Regions from separate parts of the Paracoccus sp. pheM1 genome, predicted to be linked through region 1. Evidence: riboswitches for the same ligand, from Rfam matches in the RefSeq annotation. Region 1 holds a riboswitch; each other region holds the start of a gene.
The links. A riboswitch is a leader RNA that binds a small molecule or an ion and turns the genes downstream of it on or off. The one in region 1 is predicted to bind cobalamin.

Region 1 (7,257 bases):
CTCATGCGCGGCATAGTCGCCGGCCAGCAGCAGGTCGGATTCCGGCAGGTCCTGCGCATGGACGAAGGCATCGGCCTGGGCCAAGCGGTCGCGAATCGCCTGCGGCTGGTGGGTGATCCGGCCATCGGCGGCGATGGCATGGGAGGAGGCGGCCAGCCAGGCCTCGCCCGCCGCCTGCCGCGCCTGGTCGGTGAAGCTCTCGGCCAGGTCGGTGATGCCGAGGCCGTAGAGCCCCGGTTTGGGGCCGAAGACGCGGGGGGCGCGGTTGCGATAGGGGTTGTCGGCTGGGGTTTCGTCGCGGTCCGCCAGCGCCTCGGCCCCGGTCTCGAAAAGCTGGGCGAGGCCGGGGAAGATGTCGCGAAACAGGCCCGAGACCCGCAGCGTCACGTCGATCCGCGGCCGGCCAAGCTCGGCCAGGGGCAGGATCTCGATGCCCGCGACCCGGCCCGAGGCGCCGTCCCAGCGCGGGCTGAGGCCGGCGAGATGCAGCGCCATGGCGAATTCCTCGCCCGCCGTGCGCATGGTGGCGCTGCCCCAGAGGTCGACGACCAGGCCGCGGGGCCAGTCGCCATGGTCCTGCAGGTGGCGGCGCAGCAGTTCCTCGGCCAGTTTCACCCCCTGGGCATGGGCATTGCGCGAGGGCACGGCGCGGGGATCGACGGTGAAAAGGTTGCGCCCGGTCGGCAGCACGTCCTGCCGCCCCCGCGCCGGCGAGCCCGAGGGGCCGGGTGCGACCCGCTGGCCGGCCAGCGCGCGCGCCAGCCCTTCGCGTTCGGCCGCGCCGCAGGGGCCGGTGCCATAGACATGCAGCCCGTCGCCGAAGCGGCTGTCCTTGAGATCGCAGAGGAAGCGGTCGATCAGCGGGATCGCCTCGGCCGCCGCGGCGTCGGGGGGCAGGCCCAGGTCGGTTTCCACCCCGGCGGCGCGGGCCTCGTCGCGGATCGCCGCGATCAGCCGGTCGCGCCGGCGCGGATCCAGCCCGTCGGCGGTGGAATATTCGTCGAGCAGCCGCTCCAGATGCGCGAGGTTCTCGGGCACCGCGGAATCCGCCAGCGGCGGCGGCAGGTGGCCCAGCGTCACGGCGGAAAGCCGGCGCTTGGCCTGCGCAGCCTCGCCCGGATCGTTGACGATGAAGGGATAGATCACCGGCATGTCGGCCAGCAGCGCCTCGGGCCAGCATTCGCCCGACAGGGCAACCGACTTGCCGGGCAGCCATTCCAGCGTGCCATGCGCGCCCATGTGGATCAGCACGTCCGCCTGCGTGCGCAGCCACAGGTAGAAGGCGACATATTCATGGCGCGGGGTGCGCGTCAGGTCGTGGTAGTCGTCGGCGCGGGTCTTTGCCTCGCCGCGTTCTGGTTGCAGGGCGATCAGGTCGGCGCCGTGGCGGAGGGCGGCGAAGCGGAAGCCGTCGGGGGGCTCGCCCCATGCGGCGGCGAGGTCGTCGCGCAGGCGTTGCGGCAGGCGGGCCAGCGCTTGCCGGTAGTCCGAGAGCGGCCAGTGGATGCGCTCGGCGGTCAGCTGCCGGCCCAGGTCGTCATGGGGAAGCCCGAGGATCGCGCCGCAGGAGGCCAGCGCGTCCAGTCCGACCGCATGGGCCAGCTGATGCGCCTTGCCGGGATAGGTGGACAGCACCACCGCGCGGCGTGTCGCCTGCCGCAGCCGGTGCCAGGCGGTGATCCGCGCCACCGCCGCCTCGATGCGGTCCGGGTCGGGGGCATGGATCACGCGGGCGAGTTGCAGGTCGGGGTCGCGCTCTTGCGGTTCCTTGAAGCTGATCGCGCCCAGGAATATGCGGCCGTCCACCTCGGGCAGCACGACATGCATCGCCAGGTCGGCGGCGGAAAGCCCGCGATCCTCGGCCGCCCAGAGGGCGCGGGGCGCGGTGGACAGCGCCACCTGGAAGACCGGGCAATCCGTGCCGTCGAAGGGCGTGGCGCCGGCATCGTCGCGGGCGGAAAAGGCGGTCAGGTTCACCACCGCGACAAGGCCGGGCAGGTGCGGCGCCAGCCAGTCGGCAAAGCCCGGCGCCTTGAGCGAGGGCGCAAAGACCCCGGTCGCGGCAAAGCCGGCCGTGCGCAGGGCGCGGATCATCGCGTCCACCGGCGCCAGGTCGGCCGCGGTCAGGTAGCTGCGATAGAAGCTGACCAGCACGCCGGGTTCGGGGTCGGGCCGGGGGCGGTCGATGACGCCGCGGTCGGGATCGTAGAAACCGAAGTCCGGGATCGCGGCCTGCCCCTGGACCGGGGCGGCGGGCAGGCCGGCGGCCCCGGCCAGTTCCGCCAGCGCCATCTGCGCCGCGACCGCACCGCCCTGGTCGCAAAGCGCCGCCAGCCGATGCAGCAGCGGCAGCGGCAGGGTGGAAAACCGCTCCAGCGTCGGGTCGGGACGCCCGTCCGCCGGCAGGAAGGCCAGGGCGATCCCGCGGCGGCGGGCCAGATCCTGGAGGCTGGCGACGCCGTAATGCCAATAGGGCTCGCCGCCGATCAGCCGGACCAGCACGGCGCGGGCGCCGGAAAGCGTCGCCTCGCAATACTGATCGACCGAGACCGGGTGCCGCAGCGCCGAGAGGTTGCACAGCCGCAGCGAAGGCAGCCCCCCGGCAGCGCGATGCCAGCCCGCCGCGAAAGCGCCGAGGTCGCTGTCGGAATAGGACAGCACGACCAGGTCGGCGGGGCCTTGGCCGGGGTCGGTCGGAACCTCGGTCTCTTCCAGCCCACGGCTTTCGCGGAAGACGACATGCATCGTCAGGCAGCCAGGACCGCCCGGATCGCGGCCTCGTCGATGTCGTCATGTTCGGCGATCACCACCAGGCGCGAGGCGCGGGGGGCGTCGCCCCAGGGCCGGTCGTATTGGTGCCGCACCCGCTCGCCCACCGCCTGCACCAAGAGGCGCATGGGCTTGCCGGCGACGGCGACATGGCCCTTGACCCGCAGGATGTTCTGTTCGCGGGCCAGCCGCTCGATGCGGGCGGCAAGCTCGCCGGGGTCGGCGATCTCGGCCAGCTCGATCACCACCGAGTCGAAATCGTCGTGTTCGTGGTCGTCGGCGCCGTCGTGGTGGCTGGGGCGGGCGGCGAGGTCGTCCTCGGCCGCGGCACCCAGGCCCAGGATCACGCGCGGGTCGATCACCCCGTCGGTCAGCGGCAGGATCGGCAGCTTGCGCGGCGCCTCGGCCTCGATCACGGCGCGGGCGGCGGCCAGCCCCTGCTCGCCGGCCAGGTCGGCCTTGGACAGCAGCACGATGTCGGCGCAGGCGATCTGGTCCTCGAACACCTCGGAGAGGGGCGTCTCGTGGTCCAGGCTGTCGTCGGCGGCGCGCTGCGCCTCGACCGCGGCCTCGTCGGGGGCGAAGCGGCCCGCCGCCACCGCCTCGGCATCGGCGAGCGCGATCACCCCGTCCACGGTGATGCGCGAGCGGATCGCCGGCCAGTCGAAGGCCTTCAGCAAGGGCTTGGGCAGGGCCAGGCCCGAGGTCTCGATCAGGATGTGGTCGGGCTTGACCGGCATCGCCATCAGCCGTTCCAGCGTCGGGATGAAATCGTCGGCGACGGTGCAGCAGATGCAGCCGTTCGACAGCTCCATGATGTTCTCGGCCGGGCAATTCTCGTCGGCGCAGGACTTCAGGATCTCGCCGTCGACGCCCATGGTGCCGAATTCGTTGACCAGCACCGCCAGCCGCTTGCCCTGCGGCTGCGACATCAGGTGGCGGATCAGCGTGGTCTTGCCGGCGCCCAGAAAGCCGGTGATGACGGTGACGGGGGTCTTGGTCAGGTCGTTCATCTTCTATCCAATCGGGGGAATGCGCGCGAGGCTGCGCTTGCGGAAAATCGTGACGCGCTCGCGCCAGGGCACGATGCCGTCGGGGGCCTGGGCATAGGCGGCGGCGCCCAGCAGGATCTCGGTCGCGTCCTCGGCCGACATGCGGCCGTAGACATAGGTCCAGCGGCCCGCCGCCGACAGCGCGATGGCGGCGCCGTTGGCGCAGGCGGACAGGCATTCGACGGGGACGATGCGCACGCCGTCGGGGGCGCCTTCGGCCGCCAGCGCGTCATGCAGCCGCGCGCCGGGCACGGGCTCGCCCTCGGGGACGGGCTGGCCGGCGCGGCAGGTGATGCAGACATGCAGCGTGACGGTCATGCGCCCTTCATCCCTCAAGGCGGCACGAGGCAGGGGACCAGCGCCCAAGCCCCAGCGGGAACACCCCGTCCGCCGGTCAATCCTTCGCGCGCTGGCAGGTCTCCCGGCTTGCGGATTCGGGCCTGGGCCCACGGCCGCCCCGCCTTCCCGGCGTCTCGCCAGTGGCCTCGGGGCGACCTTTCCGGTCACGGTCGCGGGGGCGGCTGCTTCCAGGCGGTTGCCTGTCGCATTCCCTCTTCGCCTGTCGTAGGACAGGAACCAGCGCCTCTCGTCTGTGCGCGCCCGGTCCCGACTTGTCAAGCGAAGGAGTGCCCGATGCAGACCGACGACAATACCCGCCACGCCGAGAAGATGGCCCGGATCAAGGCCGCCCGCGACCGGATGATGGCCGAGAAGCAGGGCGAGAAGGGCCTGGTCATCGTCCATACCGGCAAGGGCAAGGGCAAGTCGTCCTCGGGCTTCGGCATGATCCTGCGCTGCATCGCCCATGGCATGCCCTGCGCGGTGGTGCAGTTCATCAAGGGCGCCTGGGACACCGGCGAGCGGCGGTTGCTGACCACGCATTTCGGCGACCTGTGCCAGTTCCACGCCATGGGCGAGGGCTTCACCTGGGAAACCCAGGACCGCGAGCGCGACATCGCCGCCGCCCGCGCCGGCTGGGAAAAGGCCAAGGAGCTGATCCGCGATCCGCAGATCCGCATGGTCCTGCTGGACGAGATCAACATCGCGCTGCGCTATGACTACCTGGACCTGGACGAGGTGCTGGATTTCCTGCGCAGCGAAAAGCCGCCGATGACGCATGTGGTCCTGACCGGACGCAACGCCAAGCCGGAACTGATCGAGCTTGCCGATCTTGTGTCCGAGATGGAACAGGTCAAGCACCCCTTCCGCGATGGCATCAAGGCGCAACCGGGGGTGGAGTTCTAGCCTGTTTCCTGTCATCTGCCGCTTGTGCAGGATCAGTGAATTCGAAAGGATGTTCGGACATGTTTGCGAGACAAGGCCTTGTGGCGCTGCTGGCGATCTGCCCCGTCTCGGCGGCCTGGGCCGTGCCCGCCACCGAAGAGGGGGCCGCGCGGCTGCGCGGCGTTTTCCAGACCTATTTCGGCGGCACCGAGGGCGTGGTCGCCGTCACCCCCCAGGGCGAAAGCTATGAACTGCGGATCGACCCGGCGCCGCTGCTGGCGCAGGTTCCGGCCGAGCAGGCCCAGGTCAGCGTCTCGGCCCTGACCTATCGGCTGACCGACAATGGCGACGGCAGCTGGGGCGTCAGCGAGGACCAGGTGCTGAGCTGGTCGGTGGTGGTGCCGCGCCTGTTCGAGCAGAAGGGCACGACCAGGGTCGAATCCACCGGCATCTGGGACGAGGGGCTGATGAGTTTCCGCGAACAGACGGCGGTGATGACGGATTACGTCATCGAGTCGGTGCAATATGCGCCCCCGCCGCCGCCCGGCGCCGAAGCCGCGCCCGAACAGCCCCCGACCGAGCCCGAGGTCGTCTCGCGCGATCACCAGCGCACGGCGCGGATGGAGGTGTCGCTGACCGGCGCGCCCGGCAAGGCCGGCGGCGTCGACCAGGCCATGAGCTTCACCGCCGAGGGGCTGGAGCAGTCGCAGGAGATCCTGATGGGTCCGGGCGGCCAGCCGATGACCTTCCAGATCACCGCGCCCGGCTACGAGGGCAGCGGCCAGATCACCGGCGCGCGCACCGAAGGCATGCTGTCCCTGCTCGCCTGGTTCGTCGCCCACCCGTCCGAGGAGCTGATCAAGGGCTCGCAGGACGGGCTGCGCGACAAGCTGGCCGCCGCCATGCCGCTGTGGGACGACCTGTCGATGGAGGCGGTCCTGCATGATCTGAAGATCGGCTCTCCGCTGGGCGAGTTCGGCCTTGCCTCGACCAAGGTGACGGTCGGCCTGTCCGGCGCCACCGCCGACGGCCGGCTGCACGAACGGGTGGCGCTGTTGGGCGTGACCGTGCCCGAGGGCGTGCTGCCGCCCTGGGTCGAGCCGATCCTGCCGCAAGAGGTGACGCTGGATTTCACCGCCTCGGGCTTCGACCTGGCGGCGCCGGCGAAGATGCTGATCGAGGGCTTCGACCTGGCCGCCGAGGAACCCTTTGCGCGGCTGGTGCCCGAACAGCTGCAGGCGGCGCTGCTGCCTGGCGGCACGGCCGACCTGAAGCTTGCGCCGTCGCAGATCAAGGGCGACGGCTACCAGATCGACTATCGCGCGGACATCGCGGCCGGTCCGGGCGCGGCGCCCACCGGCGCGGCGCTGATCTCGGCCACGGGGCTCGACAAGGTCGAGGCGGCGCTGGCCGCGGCCCCGCCCGAAGAGGCCGCCCAGCCGCTGATGATGCTGCGCATGGCCCGCGCCATGGCCAAGCCCGGCGCGAGCGGCGAGAATGTCTGGGACATCCAGATGCCCGAGGGCGGCGGCCCCTTTACCGTCAACGGCCAGCCCATGGGCCCGGCCACCTCGCAGCCCTGAACCAAGCGGCCCCGCCGGATGCGGCGGGGCCTTTCAGCGCCGTTGCCAGCCGGAGGCGGTGTTTTCCTGCCAGCCGGTGCGGTGCAGCAGCGGCGTGTCGTCGGTGAACTCGGGCCAGCCCAGGCAGAGCAGCGCCGAGAACTCCCAGCTTTCGGGCACCGCCAGCAGCGGGCCGATCCGCGCGGGGTCGAGGATCGAGACCATGCCAAGCCCCAGGTTGCGCACCCGTGCCGCCAGCCACAGCGCATGGATCGCCATCGCCGTCGATTGCCGCAGGGTCTGCGGCATGGTGGCGCGGCCAAGGCCGTGGCCCTCGGACGGGTCGATCTCGGTAAAGACGGCCAGCCAGACCGGCGCGCGGTCCAGCCCGGCGAGCTTCAGCGCATCGTATTCCTGCCGCTGCCGGCCCTGGTAGCGTGCGGCGGCCCGGGCATTGCAGCGCAGGAAATCGGCGCGGATCGCGGCGCGCAGATCGGGGCTTTCGACCCGGATCACCCGCCAGGGCCGGGCATTGCCGACCGAGGGCGCCAGTTCCATCGCCGCGCGCAATTCCTCCAGCAGCGGCTCGGGGATCGGGTCGTCGCGGAAATGCCGCACGTCGCGGCGCCAGCACAGGATGCGGTCCAGCG
Region 2 (7,257 bases), on a different contig from region 1:
GCATGGCGCGGCCCGACGAGGATGCGCATCGCATGCGGCACCACCAGCCCGACGAAGCCGATGGCCCCGGCGATCGAGACCATGATCGCCGTCGCCAGCGAGGCCGTGCCGATCAGCAGCGCCTGCGTGCGCCGCAGGTCGATGCCAAGCGACGCGGCGCTTTCCGCCCCGAAGGCGAAGGCGTCGAGCGCGCGCGCATGCCACAGCCCCACCCCCAGCGCCAGCGCCGCCATCGGCACCGCGACCCAGCTGTCCGGCCAGCGCACGCCCGACAGGTTGCCCAGCAGCCAGAACATGATGCCGCGCGCCTGCTCGGCGCTGGCCGATTGCGCGATGATCAGCGCGGTCAGCGCATTGAACATCTGCGAGCCGGCGATGCCCGCCAGGATGATGACCCCGGCGCCGCGCATCCCGGTTCCGCCGCCGGCGGCGCGCGCCAGCGCCGCGACCAGCGCGAAGGCGGTCAGCGCCCCGGCAAAGGCGCCCGCCGACATGCTGAGCAGCCCTGCGCCGATCCCCGCCACCGCGACCGTGACCGCCCCGGTCGAGGCCCCGGCCGAAATCCCCAGCAGATAGGGCTCGGCCAGGGGGTTGCGCAGCAGCGCCTGCAGGATCAGCCCCGACAGCGCCAGGCCTGCGCCGCCGCAGGCCGCGACCACCGCCCGCGACAGCCGGTAATGCCAGATCACGCTGGCGTCGATCGGGTCGAGCGCGGCCGAGCCAAGCCCGGCCTTGACCGCCAGCACCTCGATGACGGTGGCCAGCGGAATGCGCGTCTCGCCCACCGCCGTGCCGAAGAGCAGCGCCGCGACCAGCACGGCGGGGGCCAGCCACAGCCAGCCCCGATTGCGCCCCGTGCTGCGGGTCGCGGCGCGCACCCTCATTGCAGGTCGAACCCGGCCAGCGAGTCCGCCAGCGATTCCAGCGCGTAGATCGCGCGCACCGAGGGGTCCATCGCATTGGCCGGCATGGTCAGGATGCGGTCGTTCTTCACCGCCTCCATCTCGCTTGTCACCGGGTCCGAGGTCAGGAAATCGCGCTTGACGGCGATGTCGTCGGCGGGAAAGCGGCGGCGGTTCATCTCGGCCGCGACGATGAAGGTCGGGCCGGCCTTGGCGATGGTTTCCCAGCCGACGGTCGGCCATTCCTCGGGCGAGGCGACGACGTTCTGCACCCCCAGCTTGGACAGCATCCAGCCCGGCACGCCATTGGCGCCCGCGACATAGGGGTCGATCTCGATCTCGGCCGAGGAATACCAGAACAGGCCCGACACGCCCTCGGGCAGGTCCAGCGCCTGCGCCCGCTCGACCGCCGCCGCCTCGCGCGCCTTCAGGTCGGCGATCACCTCGGTCCCGCGCTCCGATACGTCGAAGATCGCCGCCAGTTCCTCGATGCCCTGGTAAAGCAGCGCGGTGTCGAACAGGACCGAGCGCGCGCCGTCCATGCTTTGCGTATTGTCCTTGCCGACGCATTCGGTCGGCATGATCCAGCTGGGGATCTGCGCGTCGTCGAACATCTCGCGCGTGCCGACCGCGCCCTGCGGGCCGATCATCCATTCATAGGCCGTGACCACCAGCCCAGGCTTCTTGGCCAGCACGCTTTCGAAGCTGGGGGCGTTGTCGGCCAGCCGCTCGACCCTGGCGTCCGCCTCGGCGAATTCGGGCAGGACCGGGTTGATCCACAGCGCCGTGCCCGCCACCTTGTCGGCCAGCCCAAGCATATACAGGATCTCGGTCGTGCTTTGCCCGACGCTGACGACGCTTTCGGGCGCCTTGTCGAAAGTGACCTCGTGGCCGCAGCTGGTCAGGGTCAGCGGGTATTCGGTGCCCGCCAGCGCCATCGGCGCCAGGGTGGACGTGGCGATGATCGCCGTGGTGAGCCTCAGCATGATGTTTCCTTCCGCTACATCATGAACAGGCCGGATGAGCGGATGGAGACCGGGCCAATGCCGGTCGCAACCCCTCCCGAGCCGACCCGCTCGGATTGGTCAAACGTCGTCGGCAGGTCTCCTGACTGGCGGGTCACGGCAGGGATGCGGCCTTCCCATGGCACGGGGCCACAGTGGCGTTCTCGCATCCTGCTCGCCGCCTACAGTTGCGGGGGCAGTTCCGGTTCGGGGCCTTGCGACCCCGGCGGATTCCCTTTCAATTCCTTGCGGAAACCGACGCGCTCTCCCTAGCTGCCGGCGCGGGCGCTGGCAAGCGTCAGCATGGGCGCCCGGCCACGGCCTGCCTGCGGGCGCCTAGCCCTCCTCGAAGCTGAAGATCGCCAGGCTGCGCTCGCGTTCGTTGACGCGCAGCCGGCGGTTGATCGGGGCATGGGCGCGGGCCGAGCAATCCGGCCGCTCGCAGAGATAGCAGTTCAGCCCGATGTCCACCGGCCGGATGCGGTCCAGGTCGATGCCGTCGGCATAGACCAGCCGCGGCGCATAGGCCACGTCGCAGCCCAGCCCGATCGCCAGCCGTTGCGCCGGTGCGCCATGGGTGCCGCCGGCCCGCGCCACCGTGCGCGCGATCGAGAAATAGCTGGCGCCCTCGGGCATGCGGATCACCTGGGTCTGCACCCGGTCCGGCGTCTCGAAGGCGGCGTGGATGTTCCACAACGGGCAGGTGCCGCCGAAGCGCGAGAACGGGAACCGCCCGGCGCTGAAGCGTTTCGAGATGTTCCCGGCCCGGTCCACCCGCACGAAGAAGAACGGGATGCCCCGCGCCTCGGGGCGTTGCAGCGTCGACATGCGATGCGCGGTCTGCTCGAAACTGGCGCCGAAGCGGTGGCCCAGCAGCTCGACGTCGTAGCGCGCCGATTCGCAGGCGGCGAGAAAGCGGGCATAGGGCATCATCAGCGCCGCCGCGAAGTAATTCGCCAGGCTCACCCGCATCAGCGCGACGGCAGGCGGGTCGGCCAGCCCCGCCTCGTCGACCAGCCGGGCGATCAGCGGTTCCTGCTCCAGCCGGGCCAGCAGCACGCCGATCTGGAAGCGGCGGCTGGATTGCGCCAGCAGTTCCGACAGCATCAGCTCGCGCCGGTGCGGGTCGAAGCGGCGCAGCTGCTCGCCCATGACCGGGGCGGGCAGGATGCGCACAGCGATGCCATGCGCGGCCAGCCGGCCGGTCAGGGCCATATGCGGCTCGTTGCGGTGCAGCGCCAGCTCCTCGGCCAGCGCCTCGGCGGCGCGGTCCAGCGCATCGACATGGTTGCGCCGGGCATAGAACCAGCCGCGCACCGCATCGACCGGGCGCGATGTGCCGGCCAGCGCCTCGACCTTGTCGCGGTCGGTCAGCGGGTTGTCGTCGGCCTGCGGCCGCAGCAGCGCCTGGCGGTGGCTGTCGTGCAGCCGCACGAAGGCCGCCGCGATCCGCGGCGAGGCTTGCAGCACCGCCTCGATCTCGGCGCGGGACGGCGCGCCTGCCTCCAGCGCCGGATCCTTCAGCGCCGCGGCGAAATCCGCCGCAAGCTGCGCGTCGGTCGAGGGCGCAAGCTCGGCGATGTTCATGTCATAGACCTCGGCCAGCCGCATCAGGAAGCGCGCCGAGGCCGGGCGCTGGTCGGATTCGATCAGCGTGACATAGCTGGCCGAGACGCCCAGCTCGGCCGCCATCTGCGCCTGGGTCAGCCCCAGCGACTGGCGCAGCACGCGCAGGCGCTGGCCGATGATCAGTTTCTCGCCTCGGGCCATGTGACAAACCTTACAAGTTCTGCGGCTGCACGGTGACAAGACTGACCGCAACACCCGTTGTTTTCAAAGCAATAATGCACATGCAGCATGACATTACTACTGTGACATTACGCCGTGAATCACAGGAGGCCGCCATGCCGCTCGACCGCAATGCCCCACCGCTTCCGCCCGTCGTCCTGCGCGCCGTGCCGGGCGCGGATCATGTCCTGACCCCCGAGGCGCTGGGTTTCGTCGCCGCATTGCAGGCCCGCTTCGGCCTGCGGCTGCATGCGCTGATGGTCGCCCGCGCCCGTCGGCAGGAGCGCATCGACCGGGGCGAGTTGCCCGACTACCTGCCGCAGACGCGCGAGATCCGGCAGGGCATCTGGCAGGCCGCCCCCGTCCCGCCCGCGCTGGAGGATCGCCGGGTCGAGATCACCGGCCCGGTGGATCGCAAGATGATGATCAACGCGCTGAACTCGGGCGCGCGCGTCTTCATGGCCGATTTCGAGGATGCGACCGCGCCCAGCTTTGCCAATGTCATCGCCGGGCAGGCGAACCTGATCGACTATCGCGACGGCACGCTGGAGCACCAGGCGAATGGCAAGAGCTATCGCGTCGGCCCCAACCCGGCGCTGCTGGTCGTCCGCCCGCGCGGGCTGCACCTGCCCGAGGCGAATGTGCTGATCGGCGGCCAGCCGGTCTCGGCGGCACTGTTCGATTTCGGCCTGTCGCTTTATCATTGCGGACGGGCGCTGGCCGCGACCGGGCGCGGGCCGTTCTATTACCTGCCCAAGCTGGAAGCCCATGGCGAGGCGCGGTTCTGGAACGAGGTCTTTGCCTTTGCCCAGGACCGCATGGGGCTGGCGCAGGGCACGATCAAGGCCACGGTGCTGATCGAAACCCTGCCCGCCGCCTTCGAGATGGACGAGATCGTCTGGGAGCTGCGCGACCATATCGCCGGGCTGAACTGCGGCCGCTGGGACTATATCTTCAGCTATATCAAGACCCTGCGCAGCCATGCCGCCTATGTGCTGCCCGACCGGGCGCAGGTCGGGATGGAGGACGCCTTCCTGGCCGCCTATGCCGCCCGCGTGGTCAAGGTCTGCCACCGCCGCGGCATCCATGCCATGGGCGGCATGTCGGCGGCGATCCCCGTCCGGGGCGATGCCGAGGCGAACGAGGCCGCCTTTGCCCGCGTCCGCGCCGACAAGCAGCGCGAGGTCGGCATGGGCTTCGACGGCTGTTGGGTCGCGCATCCCGACCTGGTGCCGGTGGCGCAGGCGGTCTTCGACGCCGCCATGCCCGGTCCGAACCAGATCCGCAAGCCGCGCCAGCAATGGCGGATCGAGCCCGCCATGCTGCTGAAACCGCATCAGGGCCGGATCACCGAGGCGGGCGTGCGGCTGAACATCCAGGTCGCCGTCGAATACCTGGCGCAATGGCTGTCCGGCCGCGGGGCGGTGCCGATCCAGAACATGATGGAGGATGCCGCCACCGCCGAGATCAGCCGCGCCCAGCTGTGGCAATGGCTGCGCCACGGCGCCCCGGTCGCGCTGGAGGGCGGCGGGGAGCGCCGGCTGACCGCCGAATGGCTGGGCGAGTTGATGCAGGCCGAGATCGTGCGCATCCTCGACCGGCTCGGCCCGAACGGGTTCCATCGCGGCCATTACGCCTCGGCCGCGCGCATCGTGCAAGAGGCGGCCACGGCCGAGACCCTGCCCGATTTCATCACCCTGCCGGCCTATGACCTGCTGAACGCGCTGGACTGAGGGGCCCGATGGACATCATCCGCACGCTTTCCCCCTTTGGCGGACCGCTTCCCCCCGGATGCCCCGCCTTGCCGCAAGCCGCGGCTGCCGATCCCCGAACCGACCCTGCTGAAAGGAAGCATCATGAGCAGAAAGACTTTTTCGGAAATCCATGCCGAGGTGTCGTCCCGCTACCCCTCCGGTCAAACGCCGGGTGGCGTTTCGGTCGATGACATCGTGCAGCTGCGGCTGCAGAACACCTATGACACGCATCTGGACATCGCCCGCGGCATGGCCGGGGTCATGCGCGCCGACATGGCGGCCTATGACGCCGACCCCGGCAAGTTCACCCAGTCGCTGGGCTGCTGGTCGGGCTTTCACGCCCAGCAGATGATCAAGGCGGTCAAGCGCCTGCGCGGCACGGCCAGGGGCACCTATGTCTACCTGTCGGGCTGGATGGTCGCGGGCCTGCGCAACCGCTGGGGCCATCTGCCCGACCAGTCCATGCATGAAAAGACCGCCGTGGCCGACCTGATCCAGGAGATCTACGTCTCGCTGCGCCAGGCCGACGAGGTGGCGCTGAACGACCTGTTCAAGGCGCTGAAAGCCGCCACGACCGAGGCGGAGCGGCAGCAGGCCATCGCGGCGATCGACGGTTTCGAATCCCATGTCGTGCCGATCATCGCCGATATCGACGCGGGCTTCGGCAACGAACACGCCACCTATCTGCTGGCCAAGGAACTGATCAAGGCCGGCGCCTGCTGCCTGCAGATCGAGAACCAGGTCTCGGACGCCAAGCAATGCGGCCACCAGGACGGCAAGGTCACGGTCCCGCGCGAGGATTTCATCGAAAAGCTGCGCGCCTGCCGCCTGGCCTTCGAGGAACTGGGCGTGGACGATGGCGTCATCGTCGCCCGCACCGACAGCCTGGGCGCCGGGCTGACGCAGAAGGTGCCGGTCAGCCAGCGGCCGGGAGACCTGGCCTCGGACTATATCAAATGGCTGAAGGTCGAGCCGATCACCGAAGCGAACCCGATCCGCGAGGGCGAGCTGGCGCTTTACCAGAACGGCGCCTTCGTCAAGCCGGCGCGGCTGCCGAACGGGCTTTTCCCCTTCCGCGAGGGCACGGGGCGGCAGCGGGTGATCGAGGATTGCATCGCCAGCCTGACCCAGGGCGGCGCCGACCTGTTGTGGATCGAGACCGACACGCCCAACGTGGACGAGATTGCCGGCATGGTGGCCGAGATCCGCAAGGCGGTGCCGAACGCCAAGCTGACCTATAACAACTCGCCCAGCTTCAACTGGACGCTGAACCTGCGCAAGCAGGTGCGGGCGCAATGGCTGGCCGAGGGCAGCATTGCCGAGGCCGACTACCCGGACGGCAACGAATTGATGAAGCCCGATTTCGACGATACCGACCTGGGCCGCGAGGCCGACGCCCGGTTGCAGCGCTTCCAGACCGACATCTCGGCCCGCGCGGGCGTGTTCCACAACCTGATCACGCTGCCGACCTTCCACCTGACCGCCAAGTCGGTGGACGAACTCAGCCGCGGCTATTTCGGCGAGGAAAAGATGCTGGCCTATGTCAGGACCGTGCAGCGCCAGGAGATCCGCCGCGGCATCTCGGCGGTCAGGCACCAGCACGAGGTCGGCTCGGACCTGGGCGACAGCTTCAAGGAGATGGTCGCGGGCGAGCGCGCGCTGAAGGCGGGCGGCCATGCCAATACCATGAACCAGTTCGCCGCCGAATAGGCCGGATCAGGCCGGAGCCGCCTGCCTTCGGTGGATTCGCTCATCGGCCCCGGCCTGCTTGCGCCGCCCCTGGTCCTTCGGGGGCGGCGCTTTTACCGT
Region 3 (7,257 bases), on a different contig from region 1:
ATGAAACCAGCTATTTCTACGATCCGCCGGCGCAGGGGCTGGTGCAGAGCCTGCGCCTGACCCCCTCGGTCCACCAGGGGCAGCGGGTCTCGGGCTGGACCATCTCGGTCTCGGGCGGCCAGCGCGGCGCGAGCTTCCGCGACGGCGCGGGCGACTGGATCGAGGGCTGGACCGTGCGCGGCCCGGTGCAGGAGGTCGTGGTCTCGATCGCCGGCCAGGTCGAGACGCGGGACACCGCCGGCGTGCTGCGCGACCATCGCGAGACCGTGCATCCGCTGGTCTACATGCGCCCGACCGCCGTGACCGGGACCGATCCGGGGCTATGCGAGCTTGCCCGTTCCGTGCAGGGCGAGGATGCGCTGGACCTGGCCCACCGGCTGGCCGAGGCGGTATCGGCCGCCATCGCCTACGTCCCCGGCGTGACCGAGTCGCACACCACCGCCGCCGAGGCGCTGGCGCTCGGCCAGGGCGTCTGCCAGGACCATGCCCATGCGCTGATCGCCTGCGCCCGCGAACGCGGTATGCCGGCACGCTATGTCTCGGGCTATCTGCATTCCAACGCCGGGGGCGAGCCGCATGACGCCGCCCATGCCTGGGCCGAGGTCCATGTCGGCGCCTTGGGCTGGGTCGGCTTCGATGCGGCCAATGCCTGCTGTCCCGACGACCGCTATGTCCGGCTGGGTTCGGGTCTGGATGCGGATGACGCGGCGCCGGTGCGCGGCACCACCTTCGGCACGGGCGAGGAAAGCCTGGACGTGCGGGTGCAGGTCGAGGAGATGGAGCAGTAGCCCTGCCTGTTGCGCCGGGCGCGGGGCGGTCGTATCCCTCGGGGGATTTTGTGCCATGGAACGGTCATGACCTATTGCGTCGGCTTGAAGCTCAACGAGGGGCTCGTCCTGCTCTCGGACACCCGGACCAATGCCGGGCTGGACAACATATCGACCTATCGCAAGATGTTCTTCTTCGAGCAGCCGGGCGAGCGGGTGATCGCGATCATGACCGCCGGCAGCCTGTCGCTGACCCAGACAACCATCGCCCGCCTGCAAGAGGCCATCGAACTGCCCGAGGCCGATGAAGAGACCTCGATCATGCGCGCGTCCACCATGCTGCAGGTGGCGACGATCATCGGCCGGACGCTGAACCGCACCCGGCGCGAGATCGTGGACCAGTGCCGCGACCTGAACCAGCAAGCCAGCGCCAGCATGATCGTCGGCGGCCAGCGCGCCGGCGGCGAGATGCGGCTGTTCCTGATCTATCCCGAGGGCAATTTCATCGAGGCGACCGAGGACACCCCCTTCCTGCAGATCGGCGAGCACAAATACGGCAAGCCCATCCTCGACCGGGTGGTGACGCCCCAGACCTCGCTGGCCGATGCGCAAAAGGCGGTGCTGCTGTCGATGGATTCGACGCTGCGCTCGAACCTGTCGGTGGGGATGCCGCTGGACCTGGCGGTGATCCGCAAGGACGACTGCCGGGTCAGCCACAAGCGCCGCATCCTGGAAGGCGACCCGGCCTTCATGGCCATGTCCGCCGCCTGGTCCGCGGCGCTGCGCGACAGCTTCGTCAAGGTGACGATCTAGCGCCCCTGTCAGCCAGGCTGGCAAAGGCCCATGGCTGGCGGTTCCTGCCCAAGGTCATTCCGGTGCCGGCCCTGCTTGGCCATGGGCACAAAGGCCGGGGGACGACCCGAAGGTCCACGAAGCGCAATCCCGCAACCAGCCCGCCCAGTGCCGTGCCCCGGATCAGGATAGGGCTTCGTGGTCCCTGCCCAGGCGGCCGGACTATCCTGCACAAAATGTCGCAGGTCAATACAACATCTTGACGGATACGGCGTCATCATCCCCATATGTAGGCATCACGGTTCTTTCGGGTCGATCCGGTCCGAAAGCGAAGAGGGAAGCCGGTGCGCCTTTCGGGGCAAGGCCGACGCTGCCCCCGCAACTGTAAGCAGCGAGCCTGCGCCGGATCACGCCACTGGTGCCGCACGGCATTGGGAAGGCCGGCAAGGGCGGCGACCTGCGAGCCAGGAGACCTGCCGTGATGATGACGATGAACCACGGGCGGGGTGTCCCGGCGGTGCGCCTGGCAATGCGGCCTTGTCGCCGCAGGGCTCCATGCGTCCTGGCCTGCCCCGCCCCCAGCAGCACGGGGAACAGATGCAGCCATCCTTCACCACCAGACCTGCCAAGGCCGGCGCCGCCGTCCGCAGCACCGCAAGGGCGGCAGCAAGCCGCAGGCAAGGGAGGGCGCGTTGATGCCGGCGCCGCTTACGTCCCCGCCCATCGCGCCGGCAAGGGATGTCGCCATCGATGTCGCCTCGTCGGTCAACGAATACCTGGACCGCGCCGATTGGCGGGTGAATGCCAACGCCAACCAGGACTATTCGCTCGGCGGGCTGATCCTGAACGTCTCGGGCAAGGTGGTGGCCAATTACTGGCTGTCGCATGTCTATCCGCCCGCCGTGGGCGAGGCGCATCGCCGGGGCGACCTGCATATCCACGACCTCGACATGCTGGCCGGCTATTGCGCCGGCTGGTCGCTGCGCACCTTGCTGACCGAGGGGTTCAACGGCGTCCCCGGCAAGGTCGAGGCCGGGCCGCCGAAGCGCCTGTCCAGCGCCATCGGCCAGATCGTGAACTTCCTGGGCACGCTGCAGAACGAATGGGCTGGCGCGCAGGCCTTCAGTTCCTTCGACACCTATATGGCCCCCTTCATCCGCAAGGATGGGCTGGGCTATGCCGAGGTGCGGCAGGCCATGCAGGAGCTGATCTTCAACCTCAACGTCCCCTCGCGCTGGGGCACGCAGACCCCGTTCACCAACCTGACCTTCGACTGGGTCTGCCCCGAGGATCTGCGCGACCAGGTGCCCGTGATCGGCGGTCAGCCGATGGGTTTCACCTATGGCGATCTGCAGGCCGAGATGGACATGATCAACCGCGCCTATATCGAGGTGATGACGCGCGGCGACGAAAAGGGCCGGGTCTTCACCTTTCCGATCCCGACCTACAACATCACGCCGGATTTTCCCTGGGACAGCGAGAACGCCAAGCTGCTGTTCGCGATGACGGCGAAATACGGCCTGCCCTATTTCCAGAACTTCCTGAACTCGGACCTCAAGCCGAACATGGTGCGGTCCATGTGCTGCCGGCTGCAACTGGACCTGACCGAGCTGCTGAAACGCGGCAACGGGCTGTTCGGCAGCGCCGAGCAGACCGGCTCGCTGGGCGTCGTCACCGTCAACTGCGCGCGGCTGGGCCATCTGCACAAGGGCGACGAGGCCGGGCTGCTGCGGCGCCTGGACGAATTGCTCGACCTGGGCCGCGACAGCCTGGAGATCAAGCGCCGGGTGATCCAGCGGCTGATGGACGACGGGCTGTTTCCCTATAGCCGGCGCTACCTGGGCACGCTGCGCAACCATTTCTCGACCCTGGGCGTCAACGGCATCAACGAGATGATCCGCAACTTCACCGACGATGCGCATGACATCACCACGGGCTGGGGCCATGCCTTCGCGCTGCGGCTGCTCGACCATCTGCGGGCGCGCATCACCGCCTTCCAGGAACAGACCGGACATCTCTATAACCTGGAGGCGACGCCGGCAGAGGGCACCACCTATCGCTTCGCCAAGGAGGACCGCAGGCGTTTTCCCGGCATCCTCCAGGCCGGCACCGAACACGAGCCCTATTACACCAATTCCAGCCAGCTGCCTGTCGGCTTTACCGACGACCCGTTCGAGGCGCTGGAACGGCAAGAGGCGCTGCAGCGCAAATACACCGGCGGGACGGTGCTGCATCTCTACATGGGCACGCAGCTGTCCTCGGCCGAGGCCTGCCGCAAGCTGGTGCGCCGGGCGCTGGAGAATTTCGGCCTGCCCTATATCACCGTCACGCCCACATTCTCGGTCTGCCCCAGGCATGGCCATATCGCGGGCGAACACGCGTTCTGCCCGCGCTGCGACGAAGAGCTAATCGCGAAAAAGCGGCAATCGGCCGCGCATTGAGGAAGGAAAAGACCATGTTCGACGACCGGAAAACCGGACCGGAAGAGATCCTGCTGGCGGATGAGGAACGCCAGCCCTGCGAGATCTGGACGCGGGTGATGGGCTATCACCGCCCGGTATCCTCGTTCAACCGCGGCAAGAAGGGCGAATTCCGCGAGCGGCTGTATTTCAGCGAGCGGCGGGCCGATCTTGGCTGAGATCCGCATCGGCGGCCTGCAGCGCCTGTCCAGCTGCGACTGGCCGGGCGAGCTGGTCGCCACCCTTTTCCTGCAGGGCTGTCCCTGGGACTGCCCCTATTGCCACAACCCGCATCTCATCCCACCCGAGGCCGAGGGGGCGCTGGATTGGCAAGAGGTCCTGGGCTTTCTGGCGGGACGGCGCGGCCTGCTTGACGGCGTGGTGTTCTCGGGCGGGGAGCCGACGCTTCAGCGCGGCCTGCCCGAGGCGTTGCGGGCGGTCCGGGCCCTGGGGTTCAGGACGGGCCTGCACACGGCCGGCCCCTACCCCGCCCGGCTTGCGGCGGTGCTGCCGCTTTGCGACTGGGTCGGCTTCGACGTGAAGGCGCCGTTTTCCGGCTATCGGCGGGTGACGGGCGCAACCGGCAGCGGCGACAGGGCCAGGGAAAGCCTGCGGCTGCTGCTGGCCAGCGGCACGGCCCACCAGGTGCGCACGACGGTCGATCCCACCCTGATCGACGGGGCGGCCTTGGCGCGGATGGGCGCGGAACTGGCGGCGCTGGGTGTCGCCGACCATGTCCTGCAGCCCTGCCGCAGCACCGGAACACCCACGAGCCGTCCGGTGCGCAAGGGCTGAAAGCCGGCCTTGGGGGCCGGCATGCCGTGGCGAAGGAACCGGGGCGGCGTCTCTCAGCCCATGCGGGCAGCGGGCTGGTCTATGCCGACGGTATCGACCGCATCCGGCCGGTGGGCTCGGGCCGAACGGCTATCTTTGCGGCCGGCCGGAGCCGTGCCCGATGCCTTCCTCACCTCCGGCCTCTGCCGATGCGGGTGTCAGCGAAAGCCCGGCGGGCAGGTTGTCCGGTTTCAGATACCCATGGCAAGCAAAATTGATGATGGCCGAGGTGACATCTTCCACCGAATGCCGCCCGCCGGGACGATACCACTTATACATCCAGAGCGTCATCCCCAGAATTATGCTTGCAGCTATATGAGGATCGACATCCACGAAAACCCCCTTTTCGACGCCCTCCCGATATATCTGCTCTACCGTGCGCAGGTATGATTTCTTGACTTCCCGGACCTGGACCAGCGCGCTTTCCGGAAGCTCGGATTCGTTTTCGATATATACGGCAAGGTCGGCCATGTTCGAGGAAAACATGTCGATCCGGCCGCTCATGATCCTGACAAGCTTTTCATGCGGGCCAATATCCATTTCCAGGATTTCATTGAGCTGCGCCGTCGACATCTCCATGAATCTCTGGTGTATTTCCAGAAGGATGTCGGACTTGCTCTTGAACCAGTAATATATCGCGGGCCTGCGCACGCCGAAGTGGTCGGCAACCTCCTGGAGACTGGTGCCGCGATACCCCTTCTTTCGGAACAGATCCGCCGAAACCCGCAAAATTTCGTCCCTGGTCAGGTTGGGTCGCGCATTCGGAGTTCTTGAGATCGGCGTCATGGTCGTGGCTTCTCGTCATCAAGGAATTATTGTTGCTCGTTCATCGCGCGGCCATGATGGCATTTGCCCCATGAGCAGCGCCCATTGATCTTTCGGGCGACAGTTTCCCTGCCGAGCCATGCAACCCCGCTTGAACTGCGCACAGATCGGTTCTCAATCTCGTTTTTCGGACGACGGCTGTCCTGGTTGAACCGCCAGCAATAGGGTCGTTTCGTTCGGTTCACCTTATAACCGTCGAGGATCAGGGGGCCGTTATAAGGAAGGATCACCAGACCGAACCTAACCGCCCGAGGCGCGACTGGCAAGCGCCCAGCCGCCGCGGGGCGGAAGGTCGCGCCGAGGATTTCAGCATCGGAGGCCCGGACGGAGAGAGGTCCCCCTGCGGAATACTATCTAGTGAAAACAGTAAACTAACTTCATGAAGGTCAGTCTTGCGCCACAACATGAGACCTGGGCGGCTCCGCGGCACACGCCCGAAGATTCCGCCCTGCAAAACGATCTTGACACGAATCGAAGCACGCTTTACTTACTAGAAAGTAAGCGCGGGGGAGATGTGGATGAGCCCGCAGGGATAGGCTGCGCCCGGCGGGAAACCGGCCGGATTCTGCGACGGTGAGCAAAATCGCTTCCGGCAGGAAGGCGATCTCTGCAATTCGGAAAGCTAGGCGTATCCTTAAAATGAATGCGCGCCCGACCATTTCGGTTGCGCAGACCGAAAAATACGAGATGGCTTCCCGCGACAACTATGGCGTCATTGGCGCGGAAAGCCGCGCCGTATTCGCATATCGAAGACAAGTACCCGAATGGCCTTGTTCGATAACCCCTCCCTGGGATTGACAGGGAACCTTGCCCACCTTCTTGCTGACGATCGCCGCCGCTTCATGCGAGCGATGTGCTGCATCCTTGATCCCCGCCAGCATTGCCAAAAACCCTGCCTTGCCGGCGCCTTGCCAAATTTACAAAAACGGCATCAAATTTCGTATTGCAAAACACATTTCCTAAAAGTAATTTACCTAAGGAAGGCGACCTGCCGCGCCTCGGCCGCGCGCTTTCCGCGCCAAAGCGAAGGGCGCGCCCTGCCCTGCCGGCAGGTTTCTTGCATTTCATCTTGGGGAGGAGAAAGACATGAAACAAACCATCTCGCTGGCAAGGACAGCATTGCATGCGGGAACGGCGATGGCGTTCCTTGGCATGGCGGCCGGTTCGGCCGCATATGCGCAGGAGGTGACGCTCAAGCTGGGCAGCGTCCTGCCCGCCGGGCACTATATCCACCAGCACCTGGTCGATGTCTTCATGGCGGATGTCGAGCAAAAGACGAACGGCGCGATCAAGTTCGAAAGCTATCCCGCCGCGCAGCTTGGCAAGGACGTGCCCGCCACCATGGGCAGCGGGTTGCTGGACCTGGGCGTCGTCATCACCGGGCATTATGCGGCCAAGTTCCCGCTGTCCTCGGTCGGGGAGCTGCCGGAAGGCGCCGGAAGTGCCTGCCAGGGCTCGGCCAAGATGTGGGCGCTGACCCAGCCCGGCGGCATCCTGGACCAGGCGGAGTTCGCGCCCAAGGGGCTGCGCGTCCTGAACGCCAACATGCTGGCCCCCTATGTGCTGTTCACCGGCAGCCG

Region 2: another riboswitch for cobalamin. It lies ahead of KF941_RS24130 (ABC transporter substrate-binding protein); the one in region 1 lies ahead of KF941_RS11115 (DUF1636 domain-containing protein).
Region 3: another riboswitch for cobalamin. It lies ahead of KF941_RS17580 (ribonucleoside triphosphate reductase); the one in region 1 lies ahead of KF941_RS11115 (DUF1636 domain-containing protein).

The regions. Positions count from the first base shown of each region.
Region 1 is NZ_JAGXCX010000001.1:2,175,836-2,183,092, reverse strand. Features, by position in the region: gene cobN (cobaltochelatase subunit CobN) at 1-2,745, opposite strand, end outside; gene cobW (cobalamin biosynthesis protein CobW) at 2,748-3,782, opposite strand; gene KF941_RS11115 (DUF1636 domain-containing protein) at 3,786-4,139, opposite strand; cobalamin riboswitch at 4,215-4,417, opposite strand; gene cobO (cob(I)yrinic acid a,c-diamide adenosyltransferase) at 4,455-5,066, shown strand; gene KF941_RS11105 (hypothetical protein) at 5,126-6,628, shown strand; gene bluB (5,6-dimethylbenzimidazole synthase) at 6,662-7,257, opposite strand, start outside.
Region 2 is NZ_JAGXCX010000003.1:279,016-286,272, reverse strand. Features, by position in the region: gene KF941_RS24135 (iron ABC transporter permease) at 1-884, opposite strand, end outside; gene KF941_RS24130 (ABC transporter substrate-binding protein) at 881-1,888, opposite strand; cobalamin riboswitch at 1,982-2,181, opposite strand; gene KF941_RS24125 (helix-turn-helix transcriptional regulator) at 2,243-3,676, opposite strand; gene aceB (malate synthase A) at 3,811-5,427, shown strand; gene KF941_RS24115 (isocitrate lyase) at 5,551-7,158, shown strand.
Region 3 is NZ_JAGXCX010000002.1:709,396-716,652, forward strand. Features, by position in the region: gene KF941_RS17570 (transglutaminase family protein) at 1-788, shown strand, start outside; gene KF941_RS17575 (proteasome-type protease) at 855-1,580, shown strand; cobalamin riboswitch at 1,842-2,055, shown strand; gene KF941_RS17580 (ribonucleoside triphosphate reductase) at 2,255-4,000, shown strand; gene nrdD (anaerobic ribonucleoside-triphosphate reductase) at 4,015-4,197, shown strand; gene KF941_RS17590 (anaerobic ribonucleoside-triphosphate reductase activating protein) at 4,190-4,813, shown strand; gene KF941_RS17595 (TetR/AcrR family transcriptional regulator) at 4,943-5,638, opposite strand; gene dctP (TRAP transporter substrate-binding protein DctP) at 6,764-7,257, shown strand, end outside.